DNA from 2 places in the Stenotrophomonas sp. S41 genome. Region 2 is predicted to be linked to the other one. Evidence: predicted binding sites of a transcription regulator. Region 2 holds the regulator's gene; the other holds the start of a gene.

Region 1 (5,459 bases), on a different contig from region 2:
CAGCCGCACCGCGCGCCTGCAGGCCTTCCTGACCGCGCGATACGGCAAGGACGCGCAGCTGTCCGACGGCTGGCGCGGCAACTGGACTCAGGACGGCGACACCCGCCCGGTCGACTGGGCGGTCTGCGCCGAACAGCCGGTGGTCAGCGGTGACAGCTGGCAGCAGCTGCTGGCGGTGTGCGGCGAAGTGGTCGACGCCGGCCATGCCGATCCGGGCACCATCGACTACTACGTGCTGCGCCCGTCTGGCGATGGCTTCGAGGTAGCGGGCGAGCTGACCGGCGGCACCTATGGCAGCAGCGGCCGCCCGGGCAGCGTCGAGATCCTGCGTTTCGGCAGCGATTTCTACGGCTTCCGCAACGTCAGCGGCTGGTACGGCCAGGGCTATTCGCTGCAGACGCAGAGCTTCATCCTGCCCGGCCCGAATGGTCTGGTGGATGCCGGCAGCGTGCGCAGCCACATCGACAACACCGCCGCCTACGACTGCGACGACGCCGAACAGGCCGAAGACTGCCGCACCCGCATGTTCGACTTCGACTTCGCACTGCGCATGGACGACAGCAACCGCAGCGCGCGCATCTGGCCGCTGCTGATCGAGGAAACCGGCAGCAGCTGTGGCGGCAACAACGTGCGCCGCACGCACCGCTTCACCCTGGACCCGAAGTCCTGGACCTATTCCTTCCCCGACGCGCTGCAACGCGAGGGCTGCGAGTGAACCACGCGCGCCGCCGGGGACATCGCCCCTCCCTTCCCACGCAATCTGGAATCTCGTGATGAACGTACTTGTCATCGGCTCTGGCGGCCGCGAACACGCCCTGGCATGGAAGCTGGCCCAGTCCTCCCGTGTCACCGAAGTGATCGTGGCGCCCGGCAATGCCGGCACCGCCAACGAAGACAAGTGCCGCAACGTGGCGGTGAAGGTGACCGACATCGACGGCCTGCTCGCGCTGGCCCAGTCCGAAGGCGTGGCGCTGACCGTGGTCGGCCCGGAAGTGCCGCTGGTGGCCGGCGTGGTCGACCGCTTCCGCGCCGCCGGGCTGCGCATCTTCGGGCCGACCGCCGCCGCCGCGCAGCTGGAAGGCAGCAAGGCCTACGCCAAGGATTTCCTGGCCCGCCACAACATCCCCACCGCGTTCTACGCCGTGCACACCGAGGTGGACGCGGCGCTGGCCTACATCCGCGAGAAGGGTGCCCCGATCGTGGTCAAGGCCGATGGCCTGGCTGCCGGCAAGGGCGTGATCGTGGCGATGACCCAGGCCGAGGCCGAGGACGCGGTGCGTGACATGCTCTCGGGCAACGCCTTCGGCGATGCCGGCGCGCGCGTGGTCATCGAGGAGTTCCTTGATGGCGAGGAAGCCAGCTTCATTTCGATGGTCGACGGCGTGCACGCGCTGCCGATGGCCACCTCGCAGGACCACAAGCGCGTCGGCGATGGCGACACCGGCCCGAACACCGGTGGCATGGGCGCCTACTCGCCCGCGCCGGTGGTGACGCCCGAGGTGCATGCGCGGGTGATGCGCGAAGTCGTGAACCCGACCGTGCAGGGCATGATCGCCGACGGCATCCCGTTCACCGGCTTCCTCTATGCCGGCCTGATGATCGATGCCAGCGGCGCGCCGAAGGTGATCGAGTTCAACGTGCGCTTCGGCGATCCGGAAACCCAGCCGGTGATGCTGCGCCTGCAGTCGGACCTGGTGGACCTGGTGGAAGCGGCCATCGATGGCCGCCTGGACCAGGTGGACGCGCAGTGGGATCCACGTCCGTCGCTGGGCGTGGTGCTGGCCGCAAAGCCTTACCCGGAAGCGCCGATCACCGGTGACGTGATCTCCGGCCTGGACGACGTGCCCGCCAATGCCAAGGTGTTCCATGCCGGCACCACGCTGGATGCACAGGGCCAGGTGCTCAGCGCCGGCGGCCGCGTGCTGTGCGTGGCCGCGCTGGGCGACAGCGTGCGCGACGCGCAGGCCAATGCCTATGCCGGCGTGGCCAAGGTGACCTGGGCCAACGAGTTCCACCGCACCGACATCGGCTGGCGCGCGATCGCACGCGAGGGCTGAGGTCCGCGCGATATCAGGGCAGCCACGCCTGGCGTGGCTCTACTGGGTGCGGTGGACCCACGCCTGGCGTGGCTCCACGGATGCCGTACCGCCGGGGTAGATCCACGCCATGCGTGGATGAAGCCCCGGCATCAGGAGTTGGCGACATGCCGCATCTGCAGGACTATCCCGAAGACATCGATTGCACCTGGCTGGGCGTGGACCGCACGGGTGCGGTTGCCGCCTTCGTCACTGCGGGCAAAGGCGAGATCCCGACCGTGCTTCTGGCAGACGCCGCCGTCGACATCCTCCAGGTTGAAACGATGCTGATGGACCTTCCCGTGGTTGGGGACGCCGTGATGCACGTGACGCTTCCCCGGCCTGACGACTATCTGGCGATGGCCTCGCGCGGCGTCCACGTCTACGACTGGACCGGCCATGGCTACACGCGCGTTGCCACCCCCGCCACAGCCATCCAGTACTCCGCACTGCGCGATGAACTGCAGGTCATGGCACGTCTTGCGACATTCGATTCCGTGGACTTCAGGCAATGCCCGTCGCTGTCGATCGGCGATCTGATCGAGGCAATCCAGTCGCGCTTCTGAAGCCGATCGCGTCACGGCACGGTCGCAGAGCAGCCACGCGTGGCGTGGCTCTACTGGACGCCGTATCGCCACGTCTGGTGTGAGTCCACGGATGCCGTACCGCCGGGGTAGATCCACGCCATGCGTGGATGCGCGCGCCCCACAAACAAAAAAGGCCCGGCATTGCCGGGCCCTTCTTCATTCCAACGTCTTCCCGCTTACGCGGTGAACAGCGCCTTCATCTTCTTCAGCGCGTTCGCCTCGACCTGGCGGATGCGCTCGGCGGACACGCCGTACTCATCGGCCAGTTCCTGCAGCGTCACCTTGCTGTCGGCATCCAGCCAGCGGCGGCGGATGATGTCGCGCGAGCGTGCATCCAGCTCGGCCAGGCCTTCGCGCAGCAGCTGCATCTGGTTGTCTTCGCTGTCCTCGCGCTCGTAGGCCATCGACGGATCTTCGTCGTTGGACACCAGGAACGCAGCCGGCGACGGCGGCGCATGATCGTTGTCTTCGTCGGTCGGCGCATCGAAACCGATATCGCGGCCGGACAGGCGCGATTCCATTTCCATGACCTCGCGCTCGGACACGTTCAGGTCCTTGGCGACGGCGCTGACTTCGGCCGCGTTCATCCAGCCCAGGCGCGTCTTCGACTTGCGCAGGTTGAAGAACAGCTTGCGCTGCGCCTTGGTCGTGGCGACCTTGACGATGCGCCAGTTCTTGAGGATGAACTCGTGCATTTCGGCACGGATCCAATGCACGGCGAAGGACACCAGGCGCACGCCCATGTCGGGGTCGAAGCGCTTGACCGCCTTCATCAGGCCGATGTTGCCTTCCTGGATCAGGTCGCCCAGCGCAAGGCCGTAGCCGTTGTAACCGCGGGCCACGTGCACCACGAAGCGCAGGTGCGAATGCACCAGCTCACGTGCGGCGTCCAGATCGTCACCGTCGCGGAAACGACGGGCCAGGTCCTGTTCGTCATCGACCGACAGCACCGGAATCTGGTGCACGGCACCGATGTAGGCGTCCAGCGAACCGAGCGCACTGGGAATCGGGAGATTGTTTGCCACAAGGGCAGTAGAGGTGTTCTGGCTCATAGGGCTCATCTTAGCAGTCCGGCTTTTGGACTGCTAAAGCGGGAGGAAGTTCCAGTGTTCCGTGAACAGAACACTGGGCGATTCAACATCCCTACCCTATCGCGAATTGATGACAATGGCGAGCAGGCTCGACCATGGTCGAATACTTTTAAAATCAATAACTTGTAGCGAACCAGGTGCATGAATGGTCGTTTTGGGCCGCAAAATCCCACGGCGCCACCCCATTCAGCCCGGCGATGTTGCCGGTCGTTCAGCCCAGGGCCGCAGGACCGCCCTCGGGCGGCCTCAATAGTACCCGGCCATGTTCAGGAAGAAGCCCTTCTGGTCGTACTTCAGCTCGGTCATATCGTCGCTGAACTCGGTGAAGTTGTAGCCCACGCCGACCTTGAAGTTCTCGCCCACCCGCCGGTCCACGCCCAGCAGCCAGCCTTTGCGGACGCCGCCATCGCGCACCTTCAGCCAACGGTGCTCGGCCAGCCCTTCCCACTCCGCGAACAGGCGGTAGCGCAGCTGCAGGGCGGCGAAGTCAGCGCGGCTGTCCAGCCAGGCGCCCTCGCCGCGGCCGGTGCGGTAGTCGCCCCAGCGCGAAGCCAGCTTGGCGGCCATTTCCCAGCGCTCGCCGATCTGGCGGATGCCCTCCAGCGACAGCACCTGCGAGCGCTGGTCGTACAGATTGCCGCCCTCCTGGCCCAGCGACGCCACGTCATAGAGATAGGTGAACTTGCCGAAGCCGGCCCAGCGCGTGTTGTCGTGCGGGCGCCAGGCGAAGCCGACATTGGTTTCCACCAGCTTGGCATCGGCCACCGGGTTGATCCGGTCCTGGGTGTCGGCGTAGTTCGCGCGCAGGGCGAAGCGCCAGTCTTCGTTGAGCTTGTACAGCAGGCGGTTGGTGGTCACCCACTGTTCGCGCTGCTCGGCACCGCTGTCGCGGCGGTACTCCAGCTTGCTGCTCCACTGCGCCACCGCATCGGTGCGGCCGCCGCTGACGCTGTACGCACGGCGGTTGATGCGGCCCACGGTGGATTCCAGCTCGCCATCCATCAGGGTGAAGCCCAGGTTCCAGCCCTGGGCCGGGTAGAAGTCCATGCCGAAGGTGTGCACCAGTCCCGCGCTGTCCTGGCGGCGGTCCTTCAGGTACTGGCTCTCGTTGTAGACGTTCACCTGGTTGCTCAGGCGCCAGCGCTGGCCGACCGTCCAGCCGCTCTGCAGGCCGCTGTCGAACAGCGGATCGGTGCCGGTGCGGTCGGTGCTGTAGCTGTAGCTGCCGTAGAGGCTGTGGTCGGGCGCCATGCGGTACTCGGCATCGACCTTGCCGCCGTGGCCGCGGCTGCCGCCACTCAGTTCGGCACCCACGCTGCTGCGGTCGCCGAACAGGTAGCGCGCGCCCAGGGTCAGCAGGTCGTTCTTCTCGTAGGCACCGCCGTCATCGTCCAGGGTCACCTGGCCGGTGCCGTACAGCTCCCACGAGGAGCCGAAGCGCTGGCGGTAACCGATCGCCGCCAGCAGCGCGGAGACATCCTGCAGCTCCTGCTCCTCGCGCACCCGGCGCAGTTCGCCGGTCAGCTGGCCGTCGTTGCCCAGCCGCCATTCGGCGGTCAGCTGGCTCTGCTCCAGCGCCAGTTCGCCCTGCTCGGTGCGGGTGTGGCGGCCGTACAGGCTGAAATCATCGGTGAGGTAGCCGAGGAACTCGGCGCCATATTCCTGGATCGGCAGGCCGGTGTCCTGGCGTGCCACCGAGAAGCCGG
Region 2 (5,459 bases):
TGCAGGGCCAGCGGATCCTTGCGCAGGTCGATGCCCTGGTCCTTGTTGAACTCTTCAACCAGGTACTCGATGACGCGGTTGTCGAAATCTTCGCCGCCCAGGAAGGTGTCGCCGTTGGTGGCCAGCACTTCGAACTGCTTCTCACCGTCGACGTTGGCGATCTCGATCACCGAGACGTCGAAGGTGCCGCCGCCCAGGTCGTACACCACGATCTTGCGATCCTTGTTGTCGCCCTTGTCCAGGCCATAGGCCAGTGCGGCCGCGGTCGGCTCGTTGATGATGCGCTTGACGTCCAGGCCGGCGATGCGGCCGGCGTCCTTGGTCGCCTGGCGCTGGCTGTCGTTGAAGTAGGCCGGCACGGTGATGACCGCTTCGGTGACCTTCTCACCGAGGAAGTCCTCGGCGGTCTTCTTCATCTTCTCCAGCACCTTGGCCGAGATTTCCTGCGGCGCCATCTTCTTGGCATCGCTGGTCGACACCCAGGCGTCGCCATTGTCATGGGCCAGGATGCTGTACGGGACGTGGCCGATGTCCTTCTGCACTTCGGCGTCGGTGAACTTGCGGCCGATCAAGCGCTTCACCGCGTAGAAGGTGTTCTTGGGGTTGGTGACGGCCTGGCGCTTGGCCGAGGCGCCGACCAGGACTTCGCCGTCCTTGGTGTAGGCGACGATCGACGGGGTGGTGCGATCGCCCTCCGAATTCTCGATGACGCGGGCCTTGCCGCCGTCCATGATCGCCACGCACGAGTTGGTGGTGCCGAGGTCGATACCAATGATCTTGCCCATGGGGGAGACTCCTGAAGAATGCTTGTTGGTGTCAGTCCGGCCGGTCGGCCGGTGGATGAATGGGATGTGGGGGAGGCTCGTGGAACATTCAAGCCGTCACCCGAACGCTGTGTTCAACCGTTCAAGGAACGCCGGGCCTGGCCCGGCGCTACCTGACGGCGATGGGCCGTTGCCGGCCCGGCGCGTCAATCGGCGGCCACGACCACCAGCGCCGGCCGCAGCAGGCGCTCGTTGAGCAGGTAGCCCTTCTGGAACACGGTTACCACGCTGCCGGGGGCGGCGCCGGGGGCCGGCACCTGGCTGATGGCCTGGTGGTGTTCCGGGTTGAACGCCTGGCCGGTCGGGTCCAGCAGGACCAGGCCGTTGTCGGCGGCGACCTTCAGCAGCTGCTTGTAGGTCATTTCCAGCCCCTCGCGCAGCGGGTTGGCATCGTCGCCGGCGGCCTTCAGGCCGGCATCCAGGCTGTCAAACACCGGCAGCAGCTCGCCCAGCAGCTTCTCGTTGGCGAACTTGCGGGCCTGCTCGATGTCGCGGGCTACGCGCTTGCGCTGGTTCTCCAGGTCGGCGCGCTCACGCAGCGCATCGGCCTTGACCTGCTCGACCTCGGCGCGCAGGCGCTCCAGTTCGTCATGGGTGCCTGCGGCAGCGGCCGCATCGGCGGCGCTCTGCTGGGATTCGATATCTGGATGTTCTTGGTTCATGTCTGGGTCCCTGGCGGTCACTCTCCGCCTCCACCCACCCTAGTGTGGGCGGGATGCTGCGTTTCAAGCGTCTGCCGGCCCCGGACCGCGTCCCGGCGGCGAAAAGGCCGCCCCGAGCACGTCCGCGGTGGCCTGGACCAGCGGAATCACCCGGTCGTAGGCCATCCGCTTGGGCCCGATCACCCCCAGCACGCCCAGCACCTGGCCGTTGGCGGTATAGGGCGCGGTGACCAGCGAGACCCCCTGCAGCGGCATCATCCCGGTCTCTTCGCCGATGAAGATGCGCACGCCCGGGGCCTGGATGGTGCGCTCCAGCAGCTGCAGGATCTCGCGCTTGCTGGAGAACAGCTCGAACAGCTCACGCAGGCGCTCCAGGTCGGACAGGTCCTGCACCCCCATCAACCGGGTCTGGCCGGCCACCAGCATGTCGTCGGCCGGCGGCTGCAGGGCCTGCTCGGCCAGCTCGATGCTGTGCGCCAGCAGCTGCTCCAGCTCGGAGCGGGCGTCGCGCAGCTCCAGCAGCAGGCGGGTACGGATCTCGGCCAGCGGCAGGCCGGCGAAATGGGCGTTGAGGTAGTTGGCCACCTGTTCCAGCTGGCCCGGCTCGAAGCCCTGGCGCGTCTCGATGACCCGGTTCTGCACCTCGTTGTCGGCAAACACCAGGATCGCCAGCACCCGGCGGCCATCCAGCGCCACGAAATCGATCTGGCGGAAGGCGAACTGCTCGCGCCGCGGTGCGCTGACCACGCCGACGAAGTGGCTCATCGCCGACAGCAGCTCCGAGGCGCTGCCCAGCAGTGCCTGGGTGCTGCCGCCACCGGCCAGCTCGTGGCGCAGGCGGGCCAGTTCACCCTCGCCCGGCGGCTGCATCTGCAGCAGGCTGTCGACGAACACCCGGTAGCCATGCGCGGTCGGGATGCGCCCGGCCGAGGTATGTGGCGAGGCCAGCAGGCCCAGGTCCTCCAGGTCGCCCAGGATGTTGCGGATGGTGGCCGGGCTGACCTCCAGGCCCGCCACGCGCGCCAGCGTCTGCGAGCCCACCGGCTCACCGTCCTGGATGTAACGCGCGATCAGCGTGCGCAGCAGATGGCGCGCACGCGGGGCAAGCTGGTCAGCGGAACCGTGCATGGAATCAACCTGTGAGACACGGACACTAGATAATGGCGGTGCGTCGCCTTGGCAAGTCATTGGACCACCCCGCCGCGCGTGCTAGCGTTGCGCGGCTCAGACACCCCTGTACCCATGCTCAGACATCTTTCGATCAAGGATTTTGCCGTCGTCCGCGCTACCGAGCTGGAGTTCGGACCGGGCATGACCGTCGTTTCCGGCGAGACCGGCGCCGGCAAGTCGCTGATGGTCGACGCGCTCGGCTTCCTGTCCGGCCTGCGCGCAGACAGCGGCGTGGTCCGCCATGGCGCCGCCCGTGCCGAACTGTCGGCCGAGTTCGCCCTGGACCAGCTGCAGGCCGCGCGCCAGTGGCTGGCCGACAACGAGCTGGACGACGAGGACCAGTGCCAGCTGCGCCGGGTGATCCGCGCCGATGGCGGCTCGCGCTCGTGGATCAACGGCCGCCCGGTGACCCTGGCGCAGCTGGCCGATCTGGCCGGGCGACTGGTGGAAATCCATGGCCAGCACGAGCAGCAGGCCCTGCTGACGCGCCCGTCGCAGCTGGCCCTGCTCGATGCCTATGCCCGCAACGAGGACGAGCGCCGCCAGGTGCGGCGCGCCGCTGCGGCCTGGCAGACCCTGGTCGATGAATCGCTGGCCCTGTCGCAACAGGGCGACGTTTCCGACCGCATCGGCTTCCTTGAACACCAGCTGCGCGAGCTGGACCGCGAGGACCTGGAACCCGAGTCGATTGTCGCGCTGGGTGCCAGCCACCGCCGCCAGGCCCACGCCAGCGCCCTGCTGAGCGCCTGCCAGGCGGCCAGCAACCAGCTCAACGGCGACGACGGCAGCTCGGCCATGGACCTGCTGCAGCAGGTACGCCACGAACTGTCGCGCCTGATCGAACACGACCCGCGCCTTGGCGAAGTGGACGGCCTGATCGAGAACGCCTCGATCCAGCTGCACGAAGCCCTGTCGCTGCTGGACCGCGTGCACGACGACCTCGATGCCGACCCGGAGCAGTTCGAGGAGAACGAGCGTCGCCTCGGCCGCCTGCACGACCTGGCCCGCAAGCACCGCGTGCCGATGGACGAGCTGGGCGCGCAGCGCGAACGCATGCATGCCGAAGTGGAACAGCTGCGGGGTGCCGACGAGCGCCTGCAGCGCCTGGCCGGCGAGATCGAGAAGGCTGCCGCCGCCTGGCGTGTGCAGGCCGAGGTGCTCAGTGCCAGCCGCCGCAAGGCCGCTGCCGAGCTGTCCGCCACCACCACCGGCATCATCGCCGAGCTGGGCATGGGGGGTGGCCAGTTCCTGATCGAGCTGGAAGCACAGGACAGCGGCAAGCCCGACCCGCAGGGCGCCGAGCGCGTCGAGTTCCTGGTGGCAGCCAATGCCGGCCAGCCGCCGCGGGCGCTGCGCAAGGTCGCCTCCGGCGGTGAACTGTCGCGTATCTCGCTGGCCATCGAAGTGGCCGCGCTGGACCTGGATGCGGTGCCGACCATGGTGTTCGACGAAGTCGACTCCGGCATCGGCGGCGCGGTGGCCGACATCGTCGGGCAGAAGCTGCGTGCCCTCGGCGAGAAGCGCCAGGTGCTGTGCGTGACCCATCTGCCGCAGGTCGCCTCCAAGGGCCACGCCCATTACCGGGTCAGCAAGGCCCCGGTGGAAGGCATGACCCAGAGCGCGGTGGAGAAGCTGGACACCAAGGCGCGCGAGGAAGAACTGGCGCGCATGCTGGGTGGCGTGGAAGTGAGCAAGGAAGCACGCGCCGCGGCCCGCAAGCTGCTGGTGGCGTCCAGCTCGCTGGACTGAGCACATTGAGCCGAGCATGGGCTCGGCTCTACAACGTGCGCCCGGACAAACCCGACATGTAGAGCCGAGCCCACGCTCGGCTCGCGCGCGTCCGCGCGCGGCGTCACCCCAACGGCTGCGCCAGATCCACGTGCTCCACCAGGAAATCGAGGAACGCCCGCACCCGCAGCGGCAGGTAACCGCCCTGCCCCAGGAACACCGCGTGCACCTCTTCCAGGTCGCCCGGATTAGCCTCCTCCAGCACCGGCAGCAAACGCCCCGCCGCGATGTCAGCCTGCACCTGGAACGCCGCCAGCCGCGCCATGCCCAGCCCACCCAGCACCAGCTGGCGCAGCGCATCGCCATTGCTGGCGCGGGCATTGCCGCTGGGCAGCACCATCCGTTCGCGCCCGTCCTGCAGCACCGGCCAGCCCTGCATCGCCCGCGCGTGGCCGATGTCCAGCCGGTTGTGCGCCTGCAGCGCCTCGGCCGTGTGCGGCAGGCCATGGCGCTGCGCATAGGCCGGCGCCGCGACGATCATCATCCGGGTCGAGCCCAGCCGCCGCGCCACCAGGCTGGAGCTCTTCAGCGGCCCGGCGCGCACGGCCACGTCGGTGCGCTGCTCCAGCAGGTCGATCACCTCGTCGTTCAGGGTCAGGTCCACGCCCACCTGCGGGTTCTGCTGCAGGAACGCGGGCAGCAGCGGCAGCAGGAAGTGCTGGCCGAAGGGCACGTTGGAATTGACCCGCAGGCGCCCGCGCGGCTCGGCGTGGGCGCTGGCGCAGCGCTCGGCCTCCTCCAGGTCGGCCAGCACGCGCAGACCGCGCTCGTAGAAGGCGCAGCCTTCCGGGGTCAGCTGCAGCTGGCGGGTGGAACGCTGCAGCAGACGCGTACCCAGACGCTGCTCCAGCCGCGCCACCAGCTTGCTGACCGCCGAGGGCGTCATGTCCAGCGAGCGCGCGGCAGCGGAGAAGCCGCCGGTCTCGATCACCCGCACGAACACTTCCAGTTCGCCGGATCGGTTGATGTCGGGTCGTGCCATGCCAGTGAATCCAGTTCACAGATGATTGTCCAT

Evidence for each region. Region 2 encodes HrcA, which represses chaperone genes, less so after heat shock. Its sites were predicted from a motif close to TTNGCACTCNNNNNNNNNGAGTGCNAA; they were not measured.
Region 1: a site for HrcA is predicted at 3,725-3,751, ahead of rpoH (RNA polymerase sigma factor RpoH). Genes of this name have one in related genera too.

The regions. Positions count from the first base shown of each region.
Region 1 covers NZ_JACVTV010000010.1:28,364-33,822, reverse strand. The annotation lists gene IAE56_RS03985 (hypothetical protein) at 1-715, shown strand, start outside; gene purD (phosphoribosylamine--glycine ligase) at 774-2,057, shown strand; gene IAE56_RS03975 (hypothetical protein) at 2,204-2,641, shown strand; gene rpoH (RNA polymerase sigma factor RpoH) at 2,839-3,714, opposite strand; gene IAE56_RS03965 (TonB-dependent receptor) at 4,000-5,459, opposite strand, start outside.
Region 2 covers NZ_JACVTV010000056.1:16,022-21,480, reverse strand. The annotation lists gene dnaK (molecular chaperone DnaK) at 1-785, opposite strand, end outside; gene grpE (nucleotide exchange factor GrpE) at 971-1,486, opposite strand; gene hrcA (heat-inducible transcriptional repressor HrcA) at 1,550-2,614, opposite strand; gene recN (DNA repair protein RecN) at 2,729-4,405, shown strand; gene IAE56_RS12895 (LysR family transcriptional regulator) at 4,509-5,426, opposite strand.